DNA from 3 places in the Streptomyces sp. DSM 42067 genome. Region 2 is predicted to be linked to each of the others. Evidence: riboswitches for the same ligand, from Rfam matches in the RefSeq annotation. Region 2 holds a riboswitch; each other region holds the start of a gene.

Region 1 (3,268 bases), 1.2 Mb from region 2:
CAACACCAAGCCGGGCACCTTCGAGCAGCGCATCGAGATCTACACGCCGCCGTATCTCTACCAGGGCTCGCAGCCGACGCTGGGCGGCGGCCCGAAGACCGTCAAGCGCGGCGAGTCGGCGACCTTCACCACGAAGCACTCGGCGTCCATCAAGACGGCACGGCTGATCCGGCCGAGCGCCTCCACACACGTCACCGACGTCGACCAGCGCTCCATCGCGCTGGATCTGAAGAAGACGTCGGAGGGCGTGACGGTCACCATTCCGAAGAACCGCAATCTCGTCGAATCCGGGTGGTACATGCTGTTCGTGACGGACGACCAGGGGACGCCGAGCAAGGCGCAGTGGGTCAGGGTGCCGTAGCGCCGTTGTAGTTGGCCGAGCAGATCCCCGCGCCCCTCTTGGGGCGCGGGGACTGTCGCTATTCGGAGGCCTCGGCCAGCTTCAGTGCGTAGTCAGCCCACCATTGCCCCGCCTTCGGGCCGCCCTTGCAGGTGCCGTCGGACTCGCCGGGACGCTTGACCCACAGATACGCGTCGACAAGGTCGTCGCCCGTCTTGGTCGTGGGTGCCTCGCCGAGCGCGCGGCCCGGCGGGTTGCACCAGCGCTCGTCCGCTGCGCCCTCCGTGTACGGGCCGTTGCCGTTGCGGCTGGTGTCGATCACGAACGGCTTGTTGCCGACCTTCGCGGACAGCTCCTTGCCGTACGCGATGCTGTCCTGGGTCGTGTAGAAGTTGGAGACGTTCACCGAGAAGCCGTCGGCCTGCCCGACGCCCGCCCACGTCAACGGCTCGAAGATCTGGTCCGGCTTGCCCCAGCCCGCGTTGCCCGCGTCCAGGTACACCTTGGTGTTCTTGAGCGCCTTGAGCTTCTCGATGGCGCCCTTGAGGAGGTCGTAGCGCTCCTCGTGGAACTCGTCGGGTGTGCAGCCGTCGACCAGGTGCAGCACCGCGTCCGGCTCCAGGATCACCGTGGTGCTGCGGTCGCCGATGCCCTTGGCGACCCCGTCGATCCAGGCGCGGTACGCGTTGCCGTCGGCGGCGCCGCCCCCCGAGTAGTTGCCGCAGTCGCGGTGCGGAATGTTGTAGAGGACGAGGATCGCGTCCCGGTCGGCCTTCTCGGCGGCCTCGGTGAAACCGCGCGCCTCCTGCTCAGGGTTCTCCGGGCCGATCCACTCACCGGTGGGCTGCTCCGCTATTTTGCGGATCTGATCGGCCTCATCTTCCTTGCCGGCCTTCGCATATGTCGCCACCTGCTTGGCGGCATTGCCGTTCGGATTGACCCAGTACGGATCCTCGCTTTTCGGCTGCTGCGCGATCGGCGACTTCGCCGGTTCCTTGTTCGGCTCCTCGTCACCGGAGGAGAAGCACCCCGCCAGCAGCAGTGCCGCCCCCGCCACCGCCGCCGACGCCTTCACCCCCCTGACCCTGAGCCGCGTTCCGCGGGCGTCCGGCGAACTCCCAGAAGTCCCCCGGAAAATGCCTGCATTGCGGTACATCCACTCCCCCTTGGGTGCACAGTCTGGCTTTCAATCCTGACATAGGTGGTCCACCCCCCACGAGATCACTCCGGCATCGTCGGAGAGCTGTTACGGGTTCACGGCCGCTGGTACCGCGCCTGGGCGGGGTACCCGCATGTGCCGGTGTGACGTAGGCGCGGTTGACAGTGTCCCTGCGCGACTGGGACTCTCCGGGACGACAAGTCCATACATCGAGGCGACGGTTGACAGGAACCCGGTGCGACTCCGGGACGGTCCCGCCACTGTGACCGCGCGCATCCCGCGCGCGGAAGTCAGGAACTGACCCGTCGTCCTCCTGCCATGGGGCGTGGAAACCCCAGAAGGAGGCCCACCGGTATGTCCCTGCACACCGCACCGACCACCGACACCACCGCGGTCACGTCCGCGGCGACGAGCACCCGCGACTGGCTCATCGCATCCGCCGCGGCAATCGTCGCCCTGATCGCGCTCTACGCGGTCTTCATGGACCACGGCACCGTGATCGCGGCGACCGGCGACTATCTGCACGAGTTCGCGCACGACGGCCGGCACCTCTTCGGCGCTCCCTGCCACTGATCGGCCGTACGCACCATGTCCACTCCTGTACTTCCCCTGCTCGGGCGCGGGCTGGCGGCAGGAGGGGCGGCGGGCCTTGCGGCCGGCCTCTTCTCCCTGCTGGCAGCCGAACCCCTGATGGACCGCGCGATCCGCGCCGAAGAGGCACGCTCGGCTCACTCGCATGACGGCGCCACCGCAGTGCAGCACCACGAGGAGCTCTTCTCGCGCTCCACGCAGCACGCGGGCCTCGTCGTCACCGCGGTCATCGCCGGGCTCGCGCTCGGCGTCCTCTTCGCCATCGCCTACGCCTTGGTGCACCGCCGCACTCCGCAGGCTGAGCCGTGGCGGCGCGCACTGGTCTTCTCCGCGGCCGCCTTCCTGGCGGTGTCGCTGCTGCCCGGCCTGCGCTACCCGGCGAACCCGCCGGGCGTCGGAGACTCCGGCACGGTCGGCGACCGCCAGGCGCTGTGGCTGGCGTCGATCGTGGTCAGTGTGCTCGGCATGCTGCTGGCCTGGCAGGTGTCGGTACGGCTGTCCGGCCGCCCGGCGCCGGTCCGCCACACAGCGGTCGTGCTCACCGTGATCGCCGTCCTCGCGGCGACGTTCGCCCTCCCGGGCAACCCGGACGACGTCCCCGTCGACGCGACACTCCTGTGGAACTTCCGCGTACTGTCCCTGGCGTCGCACGCGGTGCTGTGGGGCGTGTTCGGGGCGGTGTTCGGAGCACTGGGGCTGCGAGCGGCGGCTCATACCGCTACTGCGGCTGGCGGTCGCCCCGATACCGCTGTGGTCACTCCGTCGGGTTGACCGACGCACAACGGCTGTCCGCGTACCTCAAGGCCCACGGCCGGTCAGGTACGCGGACACCACCACGTTCGCCGTATACGTACGCCGAGCCTCATCGAACGTACCCCCACACGTGATGAGCCGAAGCTCCGCCCGCCCGGCCTCATGCACGCCGTACGCCTGCCGCGCATCGAACCGTTCACGCGTGAGGACCTGCACATCGTCCACCGTGAACTCGGCGACCGTCCCGTCGTCCCGGCTCACCCGGACCTTGTCCCCCGGCCGCAGCGCACTGAGGTCGAAGAAGACCGCGGGCCGCGACTCGGTGTCGACGTGGCCGACGAACACCGCGGCACCGGCCGCTCCGGGCTGCGTACCGTTCGCGTACCAGGCCACGGCCCCGGCCTGTTCGTAGGACGGCGCCTCGA
Region 2 (3,268 bases):
ATCGGCGCCGCCGTGATGTCCGCGGGCTGGTCCTCGGTCAACGGCAGCACCGTCGTCACCAAGGTGCTGATCCCCGCGGTCGCCGCGCCCCTCGTCGCCGGTCTCGCCGCGGCGCTGGCCACCCGCCTGACGTACCGGATCGGAAGCCGCGCCGACGCCAAGGCGACGGCCCCCGGCTACCGCGCCGGACAGATCGCCTCCGCGGGCCTCGTCTCCCTCGCCCACGGCACCAACGACGCGCAGAAGACCATGGGCATCATCACGCTGGCCCTGGTCACGGGCGGCGTCCTCGCCCCCGGCTCCAACCCGCCGGTCTGGGTCATCGCCTCCGCGGGTATCGCCATCGCGCTCGGCACCTACCTGGGCGGCTGGCGCATCATCCGCACCATGGGCAAGGGCCTGACGGACCTCGCGCCGCCGCAGGGCTTCGCCGCACAGACCAGCGCCGCGACGGTCATCCTGGCCTCCTCCCACCTGGGCTTCTCCCTCTCCACCACCCAGTCCTGCTCGGGTGCCGTGATGGGCGCGGGTCTCGGCCGCAAGGGCGGCGTGGTCCGCTGGTCGACCGCGACGCGGATGTTCGTCGCCTGGGGTCTGACGCTGCCGGCAGCCGGTCTCGTCGGCGCGGGCGCCGAGTTCCTCACCAAGCAGGGCACGTGGGGCGTCGTCCTCACCGGTGCGCTGCTGGTCGTCGGGTCCGCCGTGATCTGGGGGCTGTCGCGCCGCCAGCCCGTCACCCACGACAACGTCAACGACGTCAGTGAGGTCGACGGCGGCTCCGACGCCGGCCTCGACGCCGTGCCCGCGGACGCCGTCACCGCCGCGATCACGGACGACCTGAAGGCCACCATCCCGGCACAGCCCGGCGCCTCGCCGGAGCCCGCCAAGACCGCTTCGGTGTAAGGAAAGACCAGCATGAAGATCGACTGGGCAGCTCTCGGCTCCGTCTTCGGAGTCAGCCTCGTGGTCACGGTGGCCCTCGTGGGCCTGTTCACCCTGGGCATCGTCGGCCTCTCGAAGCGGGAGCGCGCGACGGAGCAGGGCGGCTCCGCGGCCCTTGCGGTCAGCGGCGCGTACGCGTGCTTCGCGCTCTGCGCGGCGGCCGTCGGTTACGGGATCTATCTGATCGTCGCCTGAGGAAGGTCGCCGCCGACGACGGATCATCGCTTGCGACTGATCGTCGTGCGACGGAAGCAGCCTCCGGCTTCGCGTGGGGTGCGGGACGTATGGACGTCCCGCACCCCACGCGCGTACCCGGGGTGTGTGGGCCTTCGCACACTCCCCCGTCGCAGGTCAACAGCGAGTTGACGGGCCTTCGCGGGGCGTGGTGGACTGCCGGAGCCATATACGGCGGCAGGAGAGGAAGCCGGTGCGAATCCGGCGCGGTCCCGCCACTGTCACCGGGGAGCGCTCCCCCACACGGAAGTCACGGCCCGTACGGACGGGTTGGAAGGCCGGGGGAAGCGTAGATCCGGGAGCCAGGAGACTCTCACCGCCGGTCACGTCGAACCAGGGCGCGGACCCTGAGTGAGGACATATCGCCATGCGCGGCTGCCCGTTGCCCGATGAGTTGAGCAGTACGAGGGATCTTCCAGGCGTATCGGCGGGCTGATCCCATGCATCCGGCTGATCCGATGCGTTCCGCTGGTCCCGTCTATCCGGCTGCTCCCATGCATACCGAACGCGCCGGGCGCGGACGTGTCTTCGCGTACGGTGCCGCGGCCGGCCTCCTCGGCGACCTGCTCCTCGGCGATCCCCGCCGGGGGCATCCGGTCGCCGCGTTCGGGCATGCCGCGGCCGCCGTGGAGCGTGCGCTGTGGCGGGACCACCGCGGGTGGGGCGCGCTGCACACCGCGGTGTGCGCCGGGGGTGCGACCGCTCTTGCCGCGCTGGCCGCCCGTTCCGTACGCACCTCCCGTACCGCCTCCGTCACGCTGACCGCCGCCGCGACCTGGGCCGTGGTCGGCGGCACCTCGCTCGGCCGCGAGGCGCGGGCCGTGGGCGGGGCGCTGGCCGCCGGGGACATCGAGGCCGCGCGGGAGCGGCTGCCGCATCTGTGCGGGCGCGATCCGCAGGCGCTGGATGCCGACGGCATCGCGCGGGCCGTGGTCGAGTCCGTCGCCGAGAACACGTCCGACGCTGTCGTGGGCGCCCTCGTGTGGGGCGCGGTGGGCGGCGTGCCTGGGCTTGTGGGGTTCCGGGCCGTCAACACGCTGGACGCCATGGTGGGGCACAAGTCGCCCCGGTACCGGCGGTACGGGTGGGCTTCCGCGCGGCTCGACGATGTCGCGGGGTGGCCGGGGGCGCGGCTCACAGCTGTGCTTGCGGCCGTGGCCGGGGGCAACCCGCGCGGGGCCCTGCGGGCTTGGCGGGCGGATGCCGGGAAGCATCCGAGTCCCAACGCGGGGGTCGTTGAGGCCTCGTTTGCGGGGGCGCTCGGAGTACGGCTTGGGGGGACCCTGTCGTACGGGGGGAGGGTTGAGCACCGGCCTGTGCTCAACGGCTCTGGGCGAGCCGTTGTCGTAGCCGACATTGAGCGTGCGGTACGGCTTTCTCGGCGTGTTGGTTGGCTTGCCCTTGGGGTGGGTGCCCTCTGTGCCGTTTTGCGGAACTTGGCTTCGGGGCGCCGTACGTCGGGGGCTGTGCCCACCCGTTCCGCCCTGCGGAACGCCTGCCCACAGCGGTATCAGCGGCACCAGCAGTACCAACCGGGAGGGAACCTATGAGCGGTGGCGGGCTGTTGGTGGCCGGGACCACCTCCGATGCCGGGAAGAGCGTTGTCACCGCCGGGATCTGTCGGTGGCTCGTGCGGCAGGGGGTCAAGGTCGCGCCCTTCAAGGGGCAGAACATGTCCCTGAACTCGTTCGTGACGCGCGAGGGTGCCGAGATCGGGCGGGCGCAGGCCATGCAGGCGCAGGCGGCGCGCGTCGAGCCGACGGCGCTCATGAACCCCGTACTGCTCAAGCCCGGCAGCGACCGCAGCAGTCAGGTCGTCCTCATGGGAAAGCCCGTGGGCGAGCTGAGTGCCCGGGGCTACCACGGTGGGCGTCAGGAGTCCCTGCTCGGCACCGTCCTGGAGTGCCTCGAGGAGTTGCGGGGCACGTATGACGCGGTGATCTGTGAGGGGGCCGGCAGCCCTGCCGAGATCAATCTGCGGCGGACGGACATCGTCAACATGGGCATCGCGCGGGCAGCGCGGCTGCCGGTCGTCGTCGTGGGCGACATCGACCGGGGCGGGGTCTTCGCGTCGTTCTTCGGTACGGTCGCG
Region 3 (3,268 bases), 3.6 Mb from region 2:
TCTCGGCGATGCGCTCCCGCAGGGCCGCCCACCGCTCCGGCCAGGTCAGCTCCACGTCGAAGTGGTCGGGGTGCAGGACGCCACGGGCCGTTCGGGTCTTCTGCCAGGCCGGGAGGGGACCGTTGCGGTCGGCGAGGTCCGCCGACGCCTCGTACGCCGCGAGCATGATCCGCTCGGCGATCCGCGTGGACAGCGCCTTCGCCTCGGCCGAGTCGAACGGCAGCCGCAGCTTGAAGAACACGTCCTGCAGGCCCATCGCGCCCAGGCCCACCGGACGCCACTTGGCGTTGGAGCGGCCGGCCTGCTCGGTCGGGTAGTAGTTGATGTCGACGACGCGGTCGAGGAACGTCACGGCCGTACGGACCGTCGCGTCCAGCCGCTCCCAGTCGATGTCGCCGTCGACCACGAACGCGCCCAGGTTGACGGATCCCAGGTTGCAGACGGCCGTCTCCCCGTCGTTCGTGACCTCGAGGATCTCGGTGCACAGGTTGGAGGAGTGGACCGTGTGGCCCGGCTCCGCCGTCTGGTTGGCGGTTCGGTTGGCGGTGTCCTTGAAGGTCATCCAGCCGTTGCCGGTCTGCGCGAGGGTGCGCATCATGCGGCCGTACAGATCGCGGGCCGGGATGGTCTTCCTGGCGAGGCCCGCGGCCTCCGCCTTGCGGTACGCCGTGTCGAACTCGTCGCCCCACAGGTCGACCAGCTCGGGTACGTCGGCGGGGGAGAAGAGGGACCACTGCCCGTCGGCGTCGACCCGGCGCATGAACTCGTCCGGGATCCAGTGCGCGAGGTTGAGGTTGTGGGTGCGCCGGGCGTCCTCGCCGGTGTTGTCGCGCAGCTCCAGGAACTCCTCGATGTCGGAGTGCCAGGTTTCCAGGTAGACCGCGGCCGCGCCCTTGCGCCTGCCGCCCTGGTTCACCGCGGCGACCGAGGCGTCGAGGGTCTTGAGGAACGGCACGATGCCGTTGGAGTGGCCGTTGGTGCCGCGGATCAGCGAACCGCGGGAGCGGATACGGGAGTACGACAGGCCGATGCCGCCCGCGTGCTTCGAGAGGCGGGCCACCTGCTGGTACCGCTCGTAGATCGAGTCGAGCTCGTCCAGCGGCGAGTCCAGCAGATAGCAGGAGGACATCTGCGGGTGCCGCGTACCGGAGTTGAAGAGCGTGGGGGACGAGGGCAGGTAGTCGAGGCGGCTCATCAGGGCGTACAGGGAGCCGACTTCCTCGACGGACCGGGGAGTGTCGTCCTCGGCGAGTCCGGCGGCGACCCGCAGCATGAAGTGCTGTGGCGTCTCGATGACGCGCCGGGTGATCGGGTGCCGCAGCAGATAGCGGCTGTGCAGCGTACGCAGCCCGAAGTAGCCGAAGCGGTCGTCGGCGCCCTCGGTGATCGAGGCGTCCACCAGCGCGTCCAGCCGAGCTGCGTGCAGGCGCACGAACTCGGCCGTGCGGTCGGCGATCAGGCCCTCGTGACGCCCGACCGCGACCGACTCGGAGAAGGACCTGACGCCCTGTGAGGCGGCCTCCTCGACGATGCTGATCGTCAGCAGCCGCGCCGCCAACTTCGAGTACGCCGGGTCCTCCGAGATCAGCCCGGCGGCGGCCTCGGTGGCCAGTTCGCGCAGCTCGGTCTCGTCCGCGGCGGCGGACCGGCCGCGCAGCGCGGCGGCGGCGACCCGGCCGGGGTCGGCGTCGGGGAGATCGGCGGTGAGGTCGGTCAGGGTGCGCAGCAGTGCGGCACCGGGACCTCCCGACTCGGGCTCGGCCTCTGCCTGGCGGACTGAAACCGGATCGGCTGGCGCGATGGTCACGTGGAGCTCTCCCTCGCTCGGCTCGGGGCCTGGCGGAGGGCAGCGGGCGCACGGGCACGCACGCAGGGCGGCGCGCGGCGCGTCCACCGGCCTGTACCGCGAGGCCCGGACGTCATGGGCACCCGGAACGGACGGACCGGGCGCACCGTCGGCAGGTCCTCGGACTCACGGGTACGCGAAAGCGCACCAGTACACCGTTGCGGGACAGTTCCGGACTCGCACCGAATTCCCCTGCGGCGACAGCGAGCATGAGCATACATGTGGGGGTGGACCATCGGGTGTACCCCCACATGTAGTGAGTCGCGTGTGAACAGGCAGCGGCTGTCGGTGCGCTCCGCTATCGTCGAAGGACGTCAGGAAGGAGGTCCCCATGACACTGTCGGCCGAGCACCTTGAGATCACTGACAAGTTCCACATCCACCCCGATGAATTCGACGAGGGCACGCGCATACTCGCCGCCAAGTCCCAGCGGATGCGCATCGAACTCATCGACGGCAGGGTCAGGAGCAGGGCTGTGCCCGACGGGGACCACGGACGGATCATTCAGTGGCTGTCGCGCATCTGCATGCAGCACCGGCCTGACTTGTGGCTCCATCCCGAGCAGGGGCTGAAGGTGCAGGAGTACCGGCTTGGCCGCGCTCGCCCGGACGCCTCGCTCGCGCCCAGTGACGCCTTCGTCGGCCAGGGCGAGTGGGCCGATCCCTCCCCCGTGCTGATGGCCGTCGAGGTCACCTCGTACGACGCGGACACCGACCAGCGCGACCGGGTGGAGAAGCCGCGCGCCTACGCCCAGACCCGCATCCCCGTCTACCTCCTGATCGACCGGGACAGTTGCGAGGTCACGGTCTTCAGCGAGCCGGACGGCGTCCGGTACGAGAACGCCCACACGGTGCCGTTCGGCAAGACCGTCACTCTGCCTGCGCCGCTGGACAACATCGTCCTGGAGACCGAACAGCTCAAGGACTGGGTGCGCTGACCCACGGCTACGGGCCGCCGCTCCCCGGCAAGGGAGTGGCGGCCCGCATCATGCACCCGTTAAGCGCTAGGACTCAGTGCGTCGCCCCCGCCGTCGCCGGCGGCAGCTCCGTCTGGACGCCCGGGTCGCCCGCGTCCGCCGTGTAGTCCTCCGGCGACGTCTCGTCGACACCGTCCGGCGCCTTCACCGCGCGCAGGACGAAGGTGAGGACCACCGTCACCACCAGGTTCAGCACGAAGGCCGTCAGGCCGATGTACCCGATCTCGCCGATGCCGGGGATCTCCGCGGACGAACCGCCGAAGTGCTTCTGGGTCGGGGACGCCACGCCGTACGCGGCCACCGTCCCGTACACCATGCCGACCGCCCAGCCCGCGAGCAGAGCCCAGCGGTGGAACCAGCGCGTGAACAGGCCGAACACCAGGGCAGGGAAGGTCTGCAGGATCCAGATGCCGCCCAGGAGCTGGAAGTTGATCGCGACCGTCTTG

What was found. A riboswitch is a leader RNA that binds a small molecule or an ion and turns the genes downstream of it on or off. The one in region 2 is predicted to bind cobalamin.
Region 1: linked by a shared signal. The riboswitch ahead of ACSMXV_RS16785 (CbtB domain-containing protein) and the one ahead of ACSMXV_RS11370 (cobalamin biosynthesis protein) in region 2 are both predicted to bind cobalamin.
Region 3: linked by a shared signal. The riboswitch ahead of ACSMXV_RS27595 (ribonucleoside-diphosphate reductase subunit alpha) and the one ahead of ACSMXV_RS11370 (cobalamin biosynthesis protein) in region 2 are both predicted to bind cobalamin.

What each region holds. Positions count from the first base shown of each region.
Region 1 is NZ_CM147706.1:3,625,937-3,629,204, forward strand. It holds gene glxA (radical copper oxidase GlxA) at 1-361, shown strand, start outside; gene ACSMXV_RS16780 (glycoside hydrolase family 6 protein) at 420-1,496, opposite strand; cobalamin riboswitch at 1,681-1,819, shown strand; gene ACSMXV_RS16785 (CbtB domain-containing protein) at 1,854-2,072, shown strand; gene ACSMXV_RS16790 (CbtA family protein) at 2,088-2,861, shown strand; gene ACSMXV_RS16795 (class F sortase) at 2,889-3,268, opposite strand, start outside.
Region 2 is NZ_CM147706.1:2,413,941-2,417,208, forward strand. It holds gene ACSMXV_RS11360 (anion permease) at 1-903, shown strand, start outside; gene ACSMXV_RS11365 (hypothetical protein) at 916-1,137, shown strand; cobalamin riboswitch at 1,360-1,489, shown strand; gene ACSMXV_RS11370 (cobalamin biosynthesis protein) at 1,671-2,726, shown strand; gene ACSMXV_RS11375 (cobyric acid synthase) at 2,723-3,268, shown strand, end outside.
Region 3 is NZ_CM147706.1:6,037,314-6,040,581, forward strand. It holds gene ACSMXV_RS27595 (ribonucleoside-diphosphate reductase subunit alpha) at 1-1,807, opposite strand, end outside; cobalamin riboswitch at 1,941-2,063, opposite strand; gene ACSMXV_RS27600 (Uma2 family endonuclease) at 2,178-2,783, shown strand; gene mctP (monocarboxylate uptake permease MctP) at 2,857-3,268, opposite strand, start outside.